DNA from 3 places in the Buttiauxella noackiae genome. Region 2 is predicted to be linked to each of the others. Evidence: riboswitches for the same ligand, from Rfam matches in the RefSeq annotation. Region 2 holds a riboswitch; each other region holds the start of a gene.
The links. Region 2 has a riboswitch for thiamine pyrophosphate ahead of thiB (thiamine ABC transporter substrate binding subunit). Riboswitches for the same ligand answer to the same signal wherever they lie in the genome.

Region 1 (7,213 bases), on a different contig from region 2:
GGATGTCGGAGAAGAGGATCGCCGCATCCAACGGGTAGCGACGCAGCGGTTGCAAAGTCACTTCGCAAGCCAACTCCGCATTTTTGCACAGCGACATAAAATCGCCGGCCTGGGCACGTGTTGCTTTGTATTCTGGCAAGTAACGACCTGCCTGCCTCATCATCCATACTGGCGTGGTATCTACAGGCTGGCGTTGCAGCGCCCGCAGGTAACGATCGTTCTTCAGTTCAGTCATTTTGCATTTCCTTTGGCTGGAACTCTAAATACATTCCGCCAGTTTACCACGTCATTCATACTCTGCCCGACACAGGGCGACAGTGTCTTCAATCAGTCGACGAGCAACCGTACCAGGTGGCGGCAATAACGGAAGTTGGTCATAACGATACCAACCCGCATCAAGTAACTCTTTCGGGTCAATTTCAATCTCACCACTGTGATATTCCGCCATGAATGCGGTCATTAAAGATTGCGGGAACGGCCATGGTTGGGAAGTCACATAACGCAAATTCTTCACGTGGATGCTGCTTTCTTCCATCACTTCACGCGCCACTGCTTGCTCGAGGGTTTCCCCTACTTCGACAAACCCGGCCAGCACGGTATAAACCCCACCGCGATGGCGTGTGTGCTGAGCAAGCAGAATGTGGTCGTCACGGCGGATAGCCACGATGATGCACGGTGAAATTTGTGGATAGTAGCGTTCACGACAATGGCTACACAGCATCGCCCATTCGGTTTTGCTAACGTGCATTTCATGGCCGCAGTAACCACAGAATTTATGTGAGCGATAGAACTCGGCTAACTGCACGCCACGCCCGGCAAGTTGAAATAACCCTGGGTCCTGGTCAATAACCTGGCGCACTGAGCCCATATCTGCACGGCGATTTTGTCGCACTAACCACACCGGCTCACTTTCCCACTCGCCGATATGCATCCCAACCGCACCCTCAAGCTGAAAATCTTGCGCCGCTCCGTGAGGTAGCTCACCTTTCGGCAACCACAATTTTTGTTCATGACTGACGATAAACCAGCCCTGATCTAACTTTTGAATTACACGTTCCATAACCTGGTGCACATCCCCGAGTTCGCTGGTATAAACAAATGGTCGTAACAATTTTGGGTACGTTTGCGTTACATCTTTTACTCACGGAATCACGGAGTCAATCATGCTTAACCAGTTAGAAAATCTGACTGAGCGCGTCGGTGGTAGTAATGAGTTAATCGACCAATGGCTACATGCCCGCAAACATTTATTGGTGGCTTATTACAATATGGTAGGGATCAAGCCTAACAAGGAATCCCATACCGCGCTCAATGAAAAGGCTCTGGATAACTTTTGCCATAATCTGGTGGATTATCTTTCTGCCGGTCATTTCAATATTTATGAACGCATTATCAGCGAAATGGAAGGTAGCAGCCCACTTTTAGCCGCAACTCACCTTTATCCGCAGCTTGAAGCCAACACCCAACACATTATGGATTTTTACGATTCGCATCTCGAAAGTGCTATCGATGATGATAACTATATTGAGTTCCAGAAAGCATTATCCGGCATCGGCGAAGCGCTGGAATCACGTTTCTCGCTGGAAGATAAACTCATTCTGTTGGCGTACGACAATGATTTAAATGACAGTGCTAACGATACCGGCAGCCTTGCACGTCCGGCTTGAGTTCTGCTCTGTTAACGAGTAGTTTACATAGCGACCCGTAGCAATACGGGTTTATCTTGTCGGAGTGCCGAGTGTTTAATTGAACACCGGCTGAGACCGTTAATTCGGGATCCGCGGAACCTGATCAGGCTAATACCTGCGAAGGGAACAAGAGTAATTCTGCTTTTGGGTTCACCCGTACGCGGGCGCCCCACATTCATTACTCCTCCGTTGTTCTGACAAGCCACTTCCTGATAAACACTGGAATGAGCTATGTCTACTACTGAAAAAAAACTAAACCGCCGCGAACAACGCGCTGCTGCCCAACATTTTATCAATACGTTGGAAGGTACTGCTTTCCCCAACTCCCAACGTATTTATCTAACTGGCTCACGCGATGATATCCGCGTACCGATGCGCGAAATTCAACTCAGCCCAACCGCAACTGGCGGTACCAAAGAAAACCCTTTATTCACCCCTAACGATGCGATACCGGTGTATGACACTTCTGGCCCGTATGGCGACCCGGCAATCAGCATCGACGTTCTGCGCGGGCTTTCACCACTGCGTGAAAACTGGATTGCCGAACGTGATGACTGCGAAATACTGACCGACCGTAGCTCTGCGTATACCAAAGAGCGCCTTGCTGATGATGGCCTGGACGAATTGCGTTTTGAAACACAACTCACGCCTAAGCGCGCTAAGGCTGGAAAAATCGTTACGCAACTGCACTATGCACGACAGGGAATTGTGACGCCGGAAATGGAGTTTATCGCCGTCCGTGAAAACATGGGCCGTGAACGCATTCGCGATGAAGTGTTACGCCACCAGCATCCAGGCCAGGGTTTTGGCGCGCGCCTGCCAGAAAATATTACCCCTGAATTTGTGCGTGACGAAGTCGCCGCAGGCCGGGCAATTATCCCTGCCAATATCAACCACCCCGAATCTGAGCCAATGGTTATCGGGCGTAATTTCCTTGTCAAAGTGAATGCTAATATCGGCAACTCAGCGGTCACCTCCTCCATTGAAGAAGAAGTGGAAAAACTGGTCTGGTCAACACGCTGGGGGGCGGACACCGTGATGGATCTATCTACTGGCCGCTATATCCACGAAACCCGCGAATGGATTTTGCGTAATAGCCCTGTGCCAATCGGAACAGTGCCAATCTACCAGGCACTGGAAAAAGTAAACGGCATTGCTGAAGACCTGACCTGGGAAATGTTTCGCGACACGCTTCTGGAACAAGCCGAGCAAGGCGTGGACTACTTCACTATTCACGCTGGAGTGTTGCTGCGTTATGTGCCGATGACAGCCAAACGCCTGACCGGAATTGTATCGCGTGGCGGATCGATTATGGCGAAATGGTGCCTGTCGCATCATCAGGAAAACTTTCTGTATGAGCACTTCCGCGAAATTTGCGAAATTTGTGCCGCTTACGACGTTTCACTCTCACTGGGCGATGGCCTGCGCCCTGGCTCCATTCAGGATGCCAACGATGAAGCGCAATTCTCAGAACTACATACACTGGGCGAACTGACCAAAATTGCCTGGGAATACGATGTGCAGGTAATGATTGAAGGGCCAGGACATGTGCCAATGCAGATGATCCGCCGCAATATGACCGAAGAACTGGAGCATTGCCACGAAGCTCCGTTCTATACACTCGGCCCGCTGACCACGGACATTGCGCCAGGTTACGACCATTTCACTTCCGGTATTGGAGCCGCCATGATCGGCTGGTTTGGCTGCGCGATGCTCTGTTACGTGACGCCAAAAGAGCACCTCGGCCTGCCGAATAAAGAAGATGTTAAACAGGGGCTGATTACCTACAAAATTGCGGCGCATGCTGCAGACCTGGCAAAAGGCCATCCCGGCGCGCAAATCCGCGACAACGCCATGTCAAAAGCCCGCTTCGAGTTCCGCTGGGAAGATCAGTTTAATCTCGCGCTCGATCCCTTCACCGCTCGCGCCTATCACGATGAAACGCTGCCGCAAGAATCCGGCAAAGTCGCTCACTTCTGTTCGATGTGCGGGCCAAAATTCTGCTCAATGAAAATCTCCCAGGAAGTGCGTGATTTCGCGGCTAAACAGGCGATTGAAGTCGGCATGGAAGATATGTCGCAAACGTTCCGGGCAAAAGGCGGTGAAATTTACCTGCGCCAGGAGGAAGTGTGATGAGCGAATCAGCTTTTTCAGATGTTCCAAAACGCCTGGGATTGTATCCGGTGGTGGATAGTGTGGAGTGGATCGAGCGTTTGCTAGAGGCTGGTGTACGCACCATCCAGCTACGAATCAAAGACAAAGTCGAAAGCGACGTAGAAGCCGATATTATCGCGGCCATCAAACTGGGCGATCGCTACAACGCACGTTTATTCATTAACGATTACTGGCAACTGGCGATAAAACATCGCGCTTACGGCGTGCATCTCGGTCAGGAAGATATGGATGTGGCAAATCTGGACGCTATTCGCGATGCGGGTCTGCGGCTTGGACTTTCCACTCACGATAATATGGAAATGGATCGCGCCCTCGCGGCACGCCCCTCGTACATCGCTCTGGGGCATGTTTTTCCAACCAATACCAAACAGATGCCGTCTGCCCCGCAGGGGCTCGAGCAATTGGCTGAACATATCAAAACCCTCGGTGATTATCCCACCGTGGCGATTGGCGGAATTAGCCTGGAACGAGTTCCTGCCGTCCTCGCCACTGGCGTTGGCAGTGTGGCTGTTGTTAGCGCAATAACTCAGGCTGCTAACTGGCAAACTGCTACTGCGCAGCTACTGGAACTGGTGGGGGCTGGCGATGAATGATACAGATTTCATGCGCTACAGCCGCCAGCTGTTGCTGGAAGACATTGCCATCGAAGGGCAACAGAAGCTGCTCGCAAGTAAAGTTTTAATCGTCGGGCTTGGCGGGCTAGGCTCGCCAGCCGCGTTATATCTTGCAGCTGCGGGCGTTGGCACTTTGATTCTTGCTGATGATGACAATGTGCATATCAGTAATTTGCAGCGCCAGATTCTGTTCACTTCAGCAGATCTCGACCAGCCGAAATCACGAGTCGCACAGCGTCATCTTCAACTGCTCAATCCTGATATTAAACTCCAGGTTATTGGCGAACGCCTGGCTGGAAAATCATTAGCTCAGGCAGTAAAAAGCGCCGATCTAGTGCTGGATTGCAGCGACAACATGGCGACACGACAGGGGATTAACGCTGCATGTATCGCGCATAATAAACCGTTGATTTCCGCCAGCGCAGTGGGGTTTGGCGGGCAGTTGATGGTCCTTACGCCGCCATGGGAAAACGGTTGTTATCGCTGCGTCTGGCCGGATGAACAAGAGCCAGAACGCAATTGCCGCACCGCAGGCATTATCGGCCCGGTAGTTGGGGTCATGGGGACATTACAGGCACTTGAAGCCATAAAACTGATAAGCGGTATGGTTCCCGCTGCCGGGACTTTGCGTCTGTTTGATGCCCGTCAACATAGCTGGCGAACTCTCGCCATGCAGAAAGCAGCTAATTGCCCGGTATGCGGAGGGCAACATGCACATCCACTTTAACGAAGAACCAATGCAGTGCCCGGATAACCTGACGCTGGAAAATTTGTTGGAGCGGTTGCGTCTAATAAGGCCAGGGATCGCATTGGCCATCAATCAGACTATCGTTCCACGCGAGCAGTGGGAGACCCATTTATTGAATGATGGCGACCAAATCTTGCTTTTTCAGGCCATAGCCGGGGGTTAACATGCTACAGATTGCTGATAAAACTTTCTCATCACGATTATTCACCGGTACCGGGAAATTCTCTTCACCGCAGGTGATGGTCGAGGCCATTCGTATCTCCGGTTCCCAACTGGTGACGATGGCAATGAAACGTGTCGATTTGCGTAACCATAACGATGCGATCCTCGCGCCATTGCTTGAGGCAGGCGTGCAGTTGCTACCGAATACGTCCGGAGCCAAAACGGCGGAAGAAGCGATTTTTGCAGCTCAACTGGCCCGCGAAGCGCTCGGCACTCATTGGGTAAAACTGGAGATTCATCCCGACGCCCGCTACTTGTTACCCGACCCCATCGAAACACTGATAGCTGCAGAGAAACTCGTCAAACTGGGATTTGTGGTGCTGCCATATTGCGGCGCCGATCCGGTATTGTGCAAACGGCTTGAAGAAGTGGGATGTGCGGCAGTCATGCCGCTCGGAGCGCCAATAGGTTCCAATCAGGGCTTACAAACCCGCGCATTCTTAGAAATCATTATCGACCAGGCCCGCGTGCCGGTAGTGGTTGATGCTGGCATTGGTGCGCCAAGCCATGCCGCAGAAGCGTTGGAAATGGGGGCTGCTGCTGTACTGGTGAATACTGCCATTGCGGTTGCACGAGATCCCATTCAAATGGCCCACGCTTTTCGCATGGCTGTTGAAGCCGGAGCAATTGCCGCTCAATCCGGTTTAGGGGCTCGCCACCAGCAGGCACAAGCTTCCAGTCCGCTAACCCAGTTTCTGCAATTCAGCCAGGAGGGTTTGTGATGGCACAAACCTTCACCGACCGCTGGCGCGAGCTGGACTGGGATGACATCACGCTTCGTATCAACAGCAAAACCGCTGCCGATGTAGAACGTGCATTAAGCACCCGCAAGATTACCCGCGATGATCTTATGGCGCTATTGTCTCCGGCTGCCAGTCAGTACCTTGAACCGCTCGCACAGCAGGCCCAGCAGTTAACTCGCCAGCGTTTTGGAAACACGGTGAGTTTTTACGTTCCGCTTTATCTCTCCAATCTTTGCGCCAACGACTGCACCTACTGCGGCTTTTCGATGAGCAACAAGCTCAAACGTAAGACGCTGGATGAGCAAGAAATTGAGCGGGAATGCGAGGCGATTCGCAAGCTGGGATTTGAGCATTTGTTATTGGTGACGGGTGAGCATCAAACCAAAGTCGGCATGGATTATTTCCGTCAGCATCTTCCGGCGATTCGTCGCTGCTTCAGCTCGCTGCAAATGGAAGTGCAGCCGCTGGATGAACGCGAATACGCTGAACTCAAAGCGCTTGGGTTAGACGGCGTAATGGTCTACCAGGAAACCTATCATCAGGCGGTATACGCGCAACATCATCTACGGGGCAATAAGCAGAATTTCTTCTGGCGCCTGGAAACACCGGACAGGCTGGGCCGTGCGGGGATAGATAAAATAGGCCTCGGCGCGTTGATTGGTTTATCAGACAGTTGGCGCACCGACTGCTTTATGGTGGCAGAGCACTTACTTTGGCTTCAGCAAAACTACTGGCAAAGCCGTTATTCGATTTCATTTCCACGATTACGCCCCTGTGCGGGTGGAGTAGAACCGGCATCGATAATGACAGAAAGCCAACTGGTGCAGGTGATATGCGCGTTTCGCCTGCTTTCGCCCGATGTGGAGCTTTCACTTTCTACTCGTGAATCACCATGGTTTCGGGATCATATGATCCCGCTCGCCATCAACAATGTCAGTGCGTTCTCTAAAACTCAACCGGGTGGTTATGCCGACAACCACCCTGAGCTCGAGCAGTTTGCTCCGCACGACGGGCGCACACCAG
Region 2 (7,213 bases):
TCACCAATCGACAGCACGCAGGCAAATGCCAGGGCTTGCGCCAGTGGGCGTTTCAGGGCGCGCAACTCGATATAACGCAGGCGGTTTAAGCCGTTGATATTCAGCGACTGGCACAGTTTGTTGTAGCGTTCCGCGACGTCCAGCATCGGGTTTTCCAGCACTTTTAGCGCGTAAGGGATCGCCATCAGCGCATTGGTGAAAATCACAATCCCATCGGCTGATTGTGGCAAACCCATGCTGTTATTGAGCAGCAGGAAAAAGCCGGTTGCCAGCACTATGCCCGGCATTGCGAGGATTAGCATGCCGCTGAGTTCCAGCGCCTGTCCTGCGAATGCACGATTGCGCAGGCGCAATTCCCGCGAACTCCACAGCAGCATTACCGTGATGACTACACTTATCAATCCCGCGCCAACAGCAATTCTTAATGAGGTGAACAGTGCCTGCCAGAGAATCGGCTGCGACAATACCGTGTTAAAACCACTATTGATGCCATCAATGATTACCGCCAAAAGTGGCGGTAATAACAGCAGCAATGCGAGTGAAATTAACAGCCCGTCACACAGTTTGCGGCGCAGGTTATCTTGCGGATCGCGCCAGCCCTCCATCTGGCTGATACCAACGGGAATCGCTTTGCTCAGCCGTTGGCTCATTAGCACCAGGCCTAAACAGCAAACCATTTGCACTAATGCGAGCAATGCCGCACGAGCGGGATCGTAGTCGTAACTGAGCGCCTGGAAAATAGCCAGTTCAATGGTGGTTGCATGGGGCCCACCGCCTAGTGAAAGCACCGTGGCAAAACTTGCGAAGCAGAGCATGAAAATCAGTGCGGCGGCAGGAAGGATCTGGCGGCGTAACCACGGCCACTCTACAAAACGAAAGAAGTTCCAACCCTGCATTCCCAACTGCGCGGCGACCTGTCGTTGTTCGCTGGGGATATTTTCCAGTGCCTGAAGAAGCAGGCGTGTCGCCATCGGCATATTGAAAAAAACGTGGGCCAGCAAAATGCCTTTCAGTCCGTAGGGCGAAAATGCCCACTCGATTCCCAGCCAGGCGCAAAATGAGGCCAGCCAGCCTTCGCGACCATACACCGTCAGAATCCCGAACACTGCCACCAACACTGGCAAAACCAGCGTCATGGCGCACAAACGCAACAGCGCGAGCCGCCCTGGGAAATGGCGTCGATAAAGTGCCCGGGCAAGAAAAATGGCTGGTAACACGGAAAGGGCGGCTGAGAGAAACGCTTGCCAGAAGGAAAAGCGCAGTACGTGCCACAAATAACTATCCTGCACCAAAGCGCGGATATCGGTTTGCGGGGCGTTAAACCACAATGCCAGAAAAGCAGCCAGGGCTACGGTGACCACGAGAGTGGCGGCGCATAGCCCTGGAATCAGCCAGCCTGGGATCAGCGGCTGACGGAGCGTTGCCATTCACTAATCCAGCTGGCGCGATGGGAAGAGACGTCTTGCGGGCTAAATTCCAGCGTGGTCTGCGGTTTGACAAGGCTATTAAAGCCTTCTGGTAATTTCACGTCTGTGACCGGGTACATCCAGTTGCCGGTTGGGATCGTGTTCTGGAACTCAGGCGTGGTAAAGAACTTCATGAATTTCGCTGCCAGCTCTGGCTGCTTGCTTGAAGCCAGGCGACCCGCCACTTCCACCTGCAAATAGTGCCCTTCGCTGAAATTGGCTGCCGCGTAGTTATCTTTTTTCTCTTCAATGATGTGATACGCCGGAGAGGTGGTGTAGCTCATCACCAGGTCGCCTTCGCCTTTCAGGAACAGTCCGTAAGCTTCAGACCAGCCTTTAGTGACGGTGACGGTTTTCTTCGCCAGTTTCGCCCAGGCTTCAGGCGTTTTGTCGCCGTAAACTTTCTGCATCCATAACAGCAGACCTAAACCCGGCGTACTGGTGCGCGGATCCTGGTAAATTACCTTCCATTGTTGGTCGCTTTCGACCAACTCTTTCAGGCTTTTTGGCGGATTTTTGAGTTTGTTTTTGTCATACACAAAGGCGAAATAACCGTAGTCGAACGGCACGAAGGTGCTGTTATTCCAGCCGCCTGGGATTTTTAGTGAACCGGTGTCGACGTTGCTCGGGGCGAACAGTTTGGTTTGTGCAGCCGCTTCCAGCAGGTTGTTATCAAGCCCCAGAACTACATCGGCTTTGCTGTTTTTACCTTCCATGCGCAGACGGTTAAGCAGTGAAACGCCATCTTCGAGGGCAACAAATTTAAGCTCGCAATTGCAGTCAGCTTCAAAGGCCTTTTTCACCGCAGGGCCAGGACCCCAATCGGCAGCAAAAGAGTCGTAGGTGTAAACAGTCAGCAGGGGTTTTGCAAAAACAGGGGCTGCGATGAGTGCCAGTAACGGCAGGAATTTTTTGAACACTTTGCACCTCTTGGAATTAGGGGTGGCAAAGGACTTTGAGAATTGAGCCTCAAATCCCTTCGCCGGCGTTATCCGGATCAGGTTCGACGGGTATTATCTCAGCCAGACTTTCGTCTTAGCACCCCGTTGAGAACGCGTGCATTGTAATGATTTTGTGAATCTTACGAAAGCTCTTTACCCGTATTCACGGATTGGGGCTCCGGCGGCGCAAACCATGCCGATTTAAAGTCAAACCAACCCAATGTGTTCATGCGTACACCGCGCATACTGCGCTGCCCTTCAATACGCAGCCAGTGGTGGATTAACGGCAAAATATCATTGTTTTCAACTCGTTTTTGGCACCATTCAGGCAGCGAAAGCTCGCCGTTATGCCATTTGCGGGTATCGGTTTCCCAGTCATTTGCGATGCATTTTTGAATCAACGGCACTTCATAAAGATGAGAATAGAGGGAAAACTCCAGCGGCAGGGTGAAGTTCGCGCTGTTAAGCCAGATATCGCTTTCAGCATTGCCCTGATGCCACTCCTCATAGCTAACCTCCTGCACCACAAGCTTAACCCCTACGCGAGCCAGCAATTCCTCCATGACTTTACTGATAACTCTGTGTTCGACGTGATCGCGATAAAACGTCAGCGTTACAGATTCCAGACCAGCAGGTTTTTCAAGCACCGGTTGTGGACGTGCGTGGTGCCAGCGCGGCAATAACCCATACGCCGGGAACCAGTACTGCTGGTTTTGAGCTCCCGCGCTATAAAGCAGATGGATGGGGGCCAACACATGGCTTAGCCAGCGGCGAACTTCGTCATTACTGCCAGATTCGGAGCGTCTATCAAACAAAATGTAATAGCAGCCTTCTTCCAGGCGGCTTTCTACGGCTTTTTCACTATCAGGCATGCCCGACAGTTGCACTGCGCAACTGACATCTTCACCGATCTCCGGCAATACCCAGAAATTTACCTCGTCAATGAGTGCGCGATAGCCGAAGTAATCATCGTAAGCCTGAATCTTCAGTTGGTTAGTATTGTTGCGCACGACAGAGTACGGCCCAGTACCGACTGGCTGGCGGGAAAAATTGCTCAGGGTTTGCCATTCACGCGGCAGAATCATGGCATTGACGCTACCCAGCAGCCACGGCAACCAGTTGTCCGGTTGCGAAAGCATGATATCCAGCGTCCATGCAGTTGGAGAGGTAATTTGCGTAATATGTGAATACAGCGGCAAGCTATTAATGCGTTGCAGGGACGTCATTACATCCAGCATATCCAGCTCACGTCCATGGTGGAAATGAACGCCGGGGCGCAGATAAAAACGCCAATGTAATGGGGAAATTTGCTGCCAGTGATGGGCAATATCTGCTTCCAGTTCCCCATTTTCCTCATTTATACGGATTAATCCGCTGAAAATTTGCCGGGCAATATGGGTTTCTGAACGACGTAAAGCCGAGCCTGGTAATAGATTTAACAGTGGGCGGTAATAGAGAACGCGCAGGATATGCCGCCCCTGACGAAAGCTACGGCCAAGATGCGAAATCAACATTTGGCGTACAGCGGCTTTATCACCAACGATCTGCACCAGTTGATCAATTCTGTCTTGCTCAAGAAGATCTTCAGCCCGCTGTTGTTGCAGTGCAAGGCCGGTATACAGGAATTCCAGCTGTGAACGCTTGCCGCGCCCGACCTCTGCTTTCCAACTGAGCCAGCCTTTTTCCTGCATTGCACTCAGTAGCGTACGCATATGGCGACGGGAGCAATTCAGCAGATCTGCCAGCTCATTAAGCGTGGTTTCCTGCGGCTTACCTTCAAAGTATTGCCATAAACGTATGAACTGTTGTTGTAGACGACCGCTGGACATAAAAGAGGAACTCCCGTCAGAAACTCATCAATTTAACTCTCCTCATATTACGCCAATAATTAACAACGTTGAAACGAGGAAGTGGAGATGTATATGAAACGGTCGCCAGTTATTAAGTTCTATCAACAGTATTTTACCGCAACCCAAAGTGTTTCCGCTGGATGGCTGGCTCGCCTGACAGCATCGCAACGTCTAAGGATGCTTGAGGACTTAATGCAGTGGGAGGTGACAACTTCCGTGACCGTGAAGCACTGACTCGTTGATACATGTGTGACTGAGAATTGGTGAATTTCACCTGGCCAGCAGATTGTTCCTGCTGGCTTTTTTATGCCCGTCATTAAGGTATAGTTTACGTTTTGCACACCCAGTGAGCGCTCGAACAAAAGGAATTTCTGCATGATTTGGTTTCTGACCAAAGGACGCCGCCTCAATCCGGTATATGCCGCATTTATGATTGTGGCTTTCATGATGGGGATTGCGGGGGCACTCCAGGCGCCCACTCTTAGCCTGTTTTTAAGTCGCGAAGTAGAGGTGCGCCCATTCTGGGTCGGTCTGTTTTATACCGTCAATGCGATAGCCGGGATTCTCGTCAGCCTGGCACTGGCGAAGCGTTCAGATAATCAGGGCGATCGCCGCAAACTGATTATGGTTTGTTGCATGATGGCAGTAGCAAACTGTGTGCTTTTTGCTTTTAACCGTCATTACCTGACGTTAATCACTGTTGGCGTCATGTTCGCGTCTATTGCTAATACCGCCATGCCGCAAATTTTCGCGCTTGCCCGTGAGTATGCAGATAACTCAGCGCGTGAAGTGGTGATGTTCAGCTCGATCATGCGTGCGCAGCTCTCGCTTGCCTGGGTTATTGGCCCGCCATTGTCGTTTATGCTCGCGTTAAATTACGGCTTTACCACCATGTTTCTTATCGCGGCCGGGATTTTTGTTATCTCGCTTGCGCTAATTTTCTTCGCACTTCCTTCCGTCGCAAGAATTGAGCAGCCCGCTGATGTGGCGCTTACCCAGGTCAGTGGCTGGAAAGACAAAAACGTCCGTATGCTGTTTATCGCCTCGATGCTGATGTGGACCTGCAACACCATGTATATCATCGACATGCCGTTGTGGGTCAGCAGTGATTTAGGGCTGCCCGAATCGTTGGCGGGGCTTCTGATGGGAACGGCTGCGGGTCTTGAGATCCCGGCAATGATTCTTGCGGGCTATTACGTGAAGCGTTTTGGCAAGCGGCGCATGATGGTGATTGCTGTGGCGGCTGGCGTGTTGTTCTACGTCGGCTTAATTCTATTCCATAGCCGCACGGCGCTGCTATTGCTCCAGCTCTTTAACGCGGTGTTTATTGGTATTGTCGCCGGTATTGGAATGTTGTGGTTCCAGGATTTAATGCCGGGTAGGCCGGGGTCTGCAACCACATTATTCACCAATAGTATCTCGACGGGTGTGATTCTGGCAGGGGTTTTACAGGGGGCGCTGGCGGAGAGTTTTGGGCACCATTCGGTGTACTGGCTGATTGCCGGGCTGTCGGTACTGGCGTTGATTTTGACGAGCCGGGTGAAGAATATTTAAGCCGAAATTATGTCGGATGACGCTACGCTTATCCAACCTACAACTGCACTTAGTAGGGCGGATAAGCGTAGCGTCATCCGCCAAATAACTTCTGATTATTCAGCTAAAAACAGTTCCAACAGCGAATTCAAAAACAGCTTCCCATGCTCGGTAATCTGCCAATAATCCTCTGTTTCAACCAAATAATCTTTAGCAATTGCCTCGTCTAACTGCGCACGAATCACCGACTCATCAAGCCCGGTATACAGGATAAATTCTTTACGCGGCGCGGCTTCCAGCAGACGGAAACGGTTCATAAAGAACTCGAACGGTTTGTCGCCTTGCTCCACATCGTGCTGCTTGTCGAGGTATTTACCTTCCATATAACCACGCGGATGGCGGGTTTTAGCGGTACGCAAAATACGGCCATCTGGGAATGTCACTTTGCCGTGCGCGCCGCAGCCAATCCCCAGGTAATCACCAAAGCGCCAGTAGTTCAGGTTGTGCTGGCACTGGTAACCCGGTTTTGCATAGGCAGAGGTTTCATATTGCTGGTAACCCGCAGCGGTCAGCAGCTTGTCGCCTTGCTCGAAAATATCCCACAACGCGTCGTCATCCGGCAATTTTGGCGGGCGTGAGCTAAACAGCGTGTTTGGCTCAATCGTCAGCTGATACCAGGAAAGATGCGGAGGGCTGAGCTCAATAGCCTGGCGCAAATCGTCGAGCGCTTCTTCCAAAGTTTGATCCGGCAGGCCGTGCATCAAATCCAGGTTAAAGCTGCGCAAGCCAAGCCCGCTTGCGAGGTGTGCTGCACGTTTCGCTTCACCTGAATCGTGGATACGCCCCAGACGCTTCAATTTTGGTTCGCTAAAACTCTGCACGCCGATAGAAATGCGGTTCACACCCGCACGTTGATAGCTCACGAATCGGTCTGCTTCTACCGTTCCTGGGTTGGCTTCCATTGTGATTTCCGCATCAGCTGCCAACGGCAGGCGAGCACGCACACCGTCGAGCAGATTTTGCATCGCCTCACCTGAAAGCAGGCTCGGCGTACCGCCACCAATAAAGATGGTCTTTATTTCACGTCCTTGTGCCATTGGCGCGTCGTTATCCAGATCGCGCAACAGATGGGCGACATACTCGTCGTGCGGTACGTCGCCTTTGAGTGCATGAGAGTTGAAGTCACAGTAGGGGCACTTCTGTACGCACCACGGGATGTGAATATAGAGACTCAGAGGTGGCAAATTAGCCATTTTTCATTGCTTCCAGTAACAGTTTTAGCGCTTGCCCACGGTGGGAAATCGCACGTTTTTCATCGCGAGTCAGTTCAGCGGCAGTTTTGCCTTCACTCGGGACAAAGAAAATGGGGTCGTAGCCAAAGCCACCCTGGCCTGCGGCTTCGCGGGTAATTTGACCTTCCCAG
Region 3 (7,213 bases), 460 kb from region 2:
TCTTCTGTACGCATTGCAAAACGCTGTAGTGTTATATAACCTATTGAAATTGTTATGATGTTGGCAGTGGTCATTAGCAAAACCTGATTAAGGTTTGTACCGATTAATAAATCTGGCAATACCATACCGGCGCAACAAATTAAATAATGCCGCCAGTTAACATTTTCATAAAAGCGTAATAATACGCCAATGGTTATAGCATTGGTCAGCCAAACTAAAGAGAATGGGCCGTGAACTCTTTCAATAATACCTATGACGGTTGTCAGTGTAGTGACTATAAATAAAGTTATCATTGGATAAAATTTATAGAAAAAGTTCTTCAACGTAAGTATCATACCAAGCCACACCCTAATCTAACTATCAATGAAATAGAGCTACATATAAATTCGATAATTTATTAATTACGACCACAGAGACTCAATTGGGACCGGTTTCCCGGTATGATATCCCTGTAACCACTCTACTTCCATCGATATAAGCATCTGTTTTATTTCTTCATTTTCAACAAATTCTGCGACAACTTGCAGACTTTTAAATTTAGCCGCTTCACAAAATGACATGACTATTAGTCGATCAAACTTATCGTTAACAACATTACGAATGAAGGATCCATCTATTTTCAGTATGTCGACTTCTAATGTCTTTAGACGAGAGTAACTGGATGCTCCTGTACCAAAATCATCAATCGCAATTTGGCATCCTAATCTGCGTAGCTCTTGCAATACACTGGATGCATTAATACTATCGATAATATCTGATTCTATAATTTCAAATATTATGCGATCAGGACGTATTAAGTAGTTCTTTAAAAGAGTATTCAGCCTATCCAGAAAATCTTTTCTGCTTAGGGACTGAGGTGTCAAATTGATGGAAAAACGAGTATCAGATTTAGATTGATCGAGGGATTGCATAAATTGAAATGTTTGCTCAATTACAGTCAAATCCACTTCAGCAAGCAGTCCCGCTTCTTCAGCCACTGGCAAAAAAGTATCCGGGAAGAATATTTTGTTATTGATAGTCTTCATGCGAATAAGAATTTCATAATACTGGCTGCTGTTTTTTGTTGAAACTATTGGCTGGGCAACGAGCATAAATGATTTACGATCTATCGACTTTTGCAGAAGATGGCGTATAGCTCCAGAACTGATAGCCTGATCGCCGTGATGCGAGACATTAAGTGCTTTTGCTTTACCTTGCTTTAGCGATTCATAAGTACGTGCATTAAGCTGGCCCACGACATAAGAGAGATTATTGATACATTTTCCGTATGCCATGTACGCCATGCCAAAATTGAGACCCAGCTCCATTTCTTCCCACGAAAAACGAAAAGATGACATCGCTTTATAGTAAGGGTGGATAATATCGTCATCAACCTTATTCAGGCGTAGAAGAAGGCCATACCCTGGGCTGTAATACATTTTTTCATTATCCACAAGCAATGGGCTTAAATAAGAAAAAACAGCTTTAACGAATTCGAAGCGAAATATTATCCCATGGGTTTGTGTTAGAGTATTTAACTCAGGGCATTGAATAATACACAACCCAGCGTGTGGGTAACGAATGATATCATTTTTTAAAGCAAGAAGATTAGGTAACCCAGTGTGTGGTTCTGATAAAGAAATTCGTTTGAGGCTTCTGATATGCTTTAGAATACGCGTAACCAATACCCCAACAATAACAATTGTCAGAGAAAAGGTAAAAATCATGGAGCAAGTTAAAGCCAAATGGCTAACATAATGGTTAAAAGTAAATTCATGATCTATTGATATATAATTATTAATGTAGTCACTCAATAAAATGAGCATGACTACCCAAAGAGGGGACATTAGTGCATGGCCGAGACAGATTGCTCCCCAGAGCATCACCGGTAAAAGCCATACGATAGTGTAATCTGTATATATTAAGCTATCGCCATGTACATAAATCAGGCAATACATAATTCCGATTACTAACATTGCCCAGAGTAATTGATAAATTGCACGTGGCCCAGAAACAATTAATTCTTTCAACTTTTTCAGGTAGTTGAAAAACCATAGTGGCTGGTAACAAGCTCTGAGAATGAGATAGCAAAATGGAGTGCCTGTAATACAGGATGTCAACATCCATTGAATATTAATGAGAGTGGGGATACTTAAAATATTTATTTCTGATATAAAATTAAACTTTAGTAATAAAAACTGTTGAAAGAGTGTAAAAATAAGGGTGTTAAAACATATCAACCACAGTATGCGCTGGGCGCTGAGGCTACTACGTCCGAAACTGACGGCCCCACGCTTACCAGTGGCGTAGAAATAGACTTTTGTGCTGATTAAAGCCGCTGTGAGTTGAGATATTGTATCAAGGACCTGGGGTAAAGGCTGTGTATGAACACGATACAGGGCAAACAGAATAAGAACCGGAATTGCCTTTTTGTTGTACAAAATAAGTAATGCGGAAATTACGGGCAACGTGAGGTCGTAGAGCCTGATAGTTGTACCAGAAATCTCAATGCTATTACTCAGTTTATCCGCAAATGAGTACAGAAGAACAAATGAAAAGCAGAGTGTGATGTACTTTTTTAGGTTTTTAGGGCGAGCTAAATACATCAATGGAAAATTCCGCCACTGATTAACCACTGTACTTTTGTTGATCCTGGAGTTTCTGTTAGCTAACTCATTTTCCATAACCACAGGTTTGTACATTTTTTCAAGAAAACTTCTAAGCCCCATGCTACTTACTCACAATGGTTTACTTTTCGTTTATATAAAGTCTAATGATAGCCATGAGGTTTTTAATCTTATCCGTGATTCATCCAACAAACACTAAACCAATAATTTGCTATTAATTTTCATATGGATTTTAGTGACGAGTCAAATGAAATGTATGATTAGACAAAAACAATATGTTATTAACATGCTATGAATGTTGTTTATGGTGTTCTCATGTTTGTTTATGGTTTAAAAATCGATCGTTGTATTTGCATTGGGTAATAGTGTGTGTATAAGTCAGGAAATTGGAAATGTATCTCGTAATAGGAGTCTCTGCTGGAAGGTTTGTAGTTCAATACATTCTTCAAGCCACCCAATGTAGTGGGCGACTAACTATTTATCGTTCTGCACTTGAACAATCATCAAATTGCGTTAAGGCTTTATCCATTTCTTGTGAATAAGGGCTTTGTAAATTTAACTTTAAATAAGGAATTGGTTTATTAAACCAGATGTCATGAATTTTTCCAAAATCAGGTGATTTTCTTATTTTACAAAGACTCTGATTTACCAGTGACTTAAATTCTTGGTCATCGTGCGGTAGCAATATGACAAAGAATTGTGGTTTTCCAACCCCTTTATCACTAATGGAAAATGAAGTTTTATCGCTCTGAGCCTCAATGATTTCTTTTAATGAAATGTCGTTGATAAAGGCAGCGGATGTTTTTCCATTGCGCATCAGCTCAAAAGCTTTTTCCATGGTCGGAGTAGTAATGACGAATAAATTGAGACCCAACTCACGATTGGCCTGGTTAAGAGCAAGGGCATCAACTGATCCCGATGTCACACTAACAGTGTGCCCGGCTAATTGATCAATAGATGATATATTTTTGTTCTTTAACGTTGCGAATCGTGTGTATGAATAAGTATAGGGGATTGAATAGTCTGCAATCGTTTTCCATTCAATGACGTTAGCATTAACGGAACAGATCATATCTACCTTCTTTTCACGCAATAAAGCATCTCTGTCTGGTAGATATTTGTTATCAATATAATTAATCTTTAAGTCAGGTATATTCAGATGTTTACTAATATCACTAACAATAACGTTGCATAAATCAATGACATAACCAACAACTTTGCCATCCGATGCTGCATAAGAAAAAGGTGGGGCATCACGATAGGCGATGTTTATCTGATGAGTATTTGTGATGCTCTCTATCGTCTTTGATTGTTGGGCTTGAGCCACAGAGACAAACAGACCAGAAACAATAAAAATACATGTAATTAACCAATTGAATATTTTTGCAATACTGTTTTTATTAGTTGAGATTTTGTTTTCGATATTCATATAGGATGTTGGATTTATGTTTTTTTATAAGAAAAGATCAAAGGCAAATATTTGTTGCTAGTTATACACATAAAGCATGCTGTTGCCAATTTCATTATATCGAACAAGGTAGAGTTGATGTTTTTTTCAGTATATTTTAAATACATTGCGATCATTTAATGATCAAGTTGTTTCAGTGTATTAACAGCTATTGGCAAAATTAAAAGCTCCATAGAAATAATTTTGACTGGTTGGTCAAAAATAACGACTGGTGAATTCGTTAACTATAATAAATTAATTTTTTAGATTTATGTTAATAGGTTTTGAGAGAGTATTCTCATTAATAGTCAAATCCTGATAAAGATGATGCCAGGGAAAGTTGGTCATCATTTCACTGGGGTCACGGACATTAAGAACTTGTCTGTCAGACTTTCCGCTGGCATTATCCTGAACAGCTATTAACGGGATGTTACTCGCAAGTAGTTGATTTTGATTTAAATGACTCGGGGTGCCCTTCTTTGTGAAGGCTGAGAAATACCCGTACCACCTGATCTGGATAATGCCAGCGTAGGGAAGTCAGATGCCTGCCATGGCATCCCTTCTTCACGCCGGGCAGGAGCTTTCAATATGCAGCCTGACCTGCTACCCGGCCACCTTGCCGCGTCGGTTTTACATAATTTACGTCAAGTCTCTCCTTTAGTTCATTGCATGACTAACGATGTGGTGCAGAATTTTACCGCCAACGTTTTGCTCGCTATTGGTGCGGCTCCTGCGATGGTCATTGAGCCCGAAGAAGCCGCACAATTTAGCCCTATAGCCTGCGCTCTACTCATCAATATCGGCACACTTACCTCTGAGCGTAGCGTTGCGATGCTTGCAGCCATTCATGCCGCTAACCAATCATCAACCCCCTGGGTTCTGGATCCCGTAGCCGTCGGTGGCCTGGATTTTCGTACAAAATTTGCACGCACCATTCTTGAATTAAAACCGGCCGCCATTCGTGGTAATGCGTCGGAAATCATGGCTCTTGCGGGTGAAACTGGTGGCGGACGAGGTGTGGACAGCACTGAAGAGGCGCTTTGCGCACTACCCGCCGCTCTCAAACTTGCGCAGATGACTGGTGCAATTGTTGCAGTTACAGGTGAAGAAGATTATGTCACCGATGGCGAGAATGCCTGGAGCGTTGCCGGTGGTGGTGCGTTGATGACGCGTGTTGTCGGCACAGGATGCGCACTTTCTGCGGTTGTGGCTGCCTGTTGTTCATTGCCTGGCTCCCGGCTAGATAATGTTGCTTCCGCCTGCCAGTTTATGAAATGTGCTGGCGAGCAGGCAATTGCTGCAAGCCGTGGGCCCGGTAGTTTCACTCCAGCCTTTCTGGACGCGCTTTACGCACTTAATGCGGAGGCCCTGATATGAAAGGAGTAAAACGCATTAATGCGCTCACTATTGCTGGAACCGACCCGAGTGGTGGTGCGGGTATCCAGGCCGACCTTAAAACGTTCTCGGCATTGGGTGCGTATGGCACTAGTGTCATTACCGCGCTGGTTGCACAAAATACGCGAGGAGTGCAGTCGGTTTATCGTATCGAACCTGAATTTGTCGCAGCCCAACTTGACTCTGTACTGAGCGATGTTCGCATCGACACCGTCAAAATTGGCATGTTGGCAGAAACAGATATTGTTGATGCTGTGGCCGAGAGGTTGGCATTTTACAAAGTGAAAAACGTGGTGCTTGATACGGTAATGCTGGCGAAAAGTGGCGACCCGTTGCTTGCCCCTTCGGCGGTAGAAAGTTTACGCCGCAGGTTATTACCGCAGGTGGCATTGATTACCCCGAACTTACCCGAAGCGGCAGCTCTGTTGAATACGGCGCAAGCTTGTAATGAACGTGAAATGAAAGAGCAGGGAGATGCATTGCTAGGAATGGGATGCAAGGCCGTGCTGATGAAAGGCGGCCATCTTGATGATGCTGAAAGCCCTGATTGGTTGTTTACCCAAAGTGGAGCACAACGTTTTACTGCGCCACGTGTGCAAACGCGTCATACGCATGGTACGGGTTGCACATTATCCGCAGCTCTTGCGGCACTTTATCCACGCAACAACGACTGGCCTCAAACTATCACAGCGGCGAAAAAGTGGCTGTCTCAGGCATTAAAACAGGCGGATTCGCTGGAGGTTGGGCAAGGAATTGGGCCAGTGCATCATTTTCACGAGTGGTGGTAATGGGGTAAATCTCCGCCGGGTATAAAACGTTACACCGCAAAACAAACCGAAAGTGCTCCCGTAGGTGGCGAATACCGTCAGTCACGGCCAGGATTATGTCTGCCTGTTTTAATGAAAGCAGGCCAGGAGAATCCATCCTCAGCGGGCAGGGTGCTCGCTGAATTTACGGGAGCGTATTATGACTGATATTGCACAGCTGCTTGGCAAAGATGCCGACAGCTTGTTACAGCATCGTTGTATGACTATTCCGGCAGACCAGTTGTATCTGCCAGGTTCGGATTATGTAGACCGCGTGATGGTGGATAACAACCGCCCGCCTGCGGTGCTACGAAACATGCAAACGCTGTATAACACCGGGCGGCTTGCTGGCACTGGTTACCTTTCTATTTTACCGGTCGATCAGGGTGTGGAACACTCCGCCGGGGCATCTTTTGCGGCAAACCCTCTCTATTTTGACCCGAAAAACATTGTTGAGCTGGCGATTGAAGCTGGCTGCAACTGTGTCGCTTCAACCTATGGTGTGCTGGCATCGGTGTCACGACGTTACGCGCATCGCATTCCTTTCCTCGTCAAACTTAACCACAACGAAACGCTCAGTTACCCAAATACTTTCGACCAGACGTTATATACAAGCGTCGAGCAGGCTTTCAATATGGGGGCGGTGGCAGTAGGGGCGACTATCTACTTTGGTTCGCCTGAGTCACGTCGCCAGATTGAAGAGATTTCTGTGGCGTTTGAGCGCGCACATGAACTGGGGCTGGTCACTGTGCTTTGGGCATATCTACGTAACCCGGACTTTAAAAAAGACGGTGTGGATTACCACGTAAGCGCCGATCTAACTGGCCAGGCAAACCATCTGGCCGCCACGATTGGCGCGGATATCGTGAAGCAGAAAATGGCGGAAAATAATGGCGGCTACAAGGCGGTAAACTTTGGTTATACCGATGACCGTGTGTACACCAAACTGACCAGCGATA

Region 1: it holds a riboswitch for thiamine pyrophosphate, as region 2 does, so the genes downstream of both, thiC (phosphomethylpyrimidine synthase ThiC) here and thiB (thiamine ABC transporter substrate binding subunit) in region 2, are expected to answer to the same signal.
Region 3: it holds a riboswitch for thiamine pyrophosphate, as region 2 does, so the genes downstream of both, thiM (hydroxyethylthiazole kinase) here and thiB (thiamine ABC transporter substrate binding subunit) in region 2, are expected to answer to the same signal.

Annotation. Positions count from the first base shown of each region.
Region 1 is NZ_JPRU01000007.1:6,509-13,721, reverse strand. It holds gene hemE (uroporphyrinogen decarboxylase) at 1-235, opposite strand, end outside; gene nudC (NAD(+) diphosphatase) at 287-1,060, opposite strand; gene IX31_RS20650 (Rsd/AlgQ family anti-sigma factor) at 1,164-1,667, shown strand; TPP riboswitch at 1,718-1,831, shown strand; gene thiC (phosphomethylpyrimidine synthase ThiC) at 1,920-3,821, shown strand; gene thiE (thiamine phosphate synthase) at 3,821-4,456, shown strand; gene IX31_RS20635 (HesA/MoeB/ThiF family protein) at 4,449-5,204, shown strand; gene thiS (sulfur carrier protein ThiS) at 5,188-5,388, shown strand; gene thiG (thiazole synthase) at 5,390-6,169, shown strand; gene thiH (2-iminoacetate synthase ThiH) at 6,169-7,213, shown strand, end outside.
Region 2 is NZ_JPRU01000002.1:391,844-399,056, reverse strand. It holds gene thiP (thiamine/thiamine pyrophosphate ABC transporter permease ThiP) at 1-1,427, opposite strand, end outside; gene thiB (thiamine ABC transporter substrate binding subunit) at 1,403-2,386, opposite strand; TPP riboswitch at 2,423-2,522, opposite strand; gene sgrR (HTH-type transcriptional regulator SgrR) at 2,548-4,236, opposite strand; gene sgrT (glucose uptake inhibitor SgrT) at 4,330-4,491, shown strand; gene IX31_RS10230 (sugar efflux transporter) at 4,633-5,811, shown strand; gene hemW (radical SAM family heme chaperone HemW) at 5,907-7,043, opposite strand; gene IX31_RS10220 (XTP/dITP diphosphatase) at 7,036-7,213, opposite strand, start outside.
Region 3 is NZ_JPRU01000002.1:853,211-860,423, reverse strand. It holds gene IX31_RS12420 (GGDEF domain-containing protein) at 1-335, opposite strand, end outside; gene IX31_RS12415 (EAL domain-containing protein) at 402-2,708, opposite strand; gene IX31_RS12410 (transporter substrate-binding domain-containing protein) at 3,085-4,035, opposite strand; TPP riboswitch at 4,509-4,605, shown strand; gene thiM (hydroxyethylthiazole kinase) at 4,642-5,430, shown strand; gene thiD (bifunctional hydroxymethylpyrimidine kinase/phosphomethylpyrimidine kinase) at 5,427-6,236, shown strand; gene fbaB (class I fructose-bisphosphate aldolase) at 6,415-7,213, shown strand, end outside.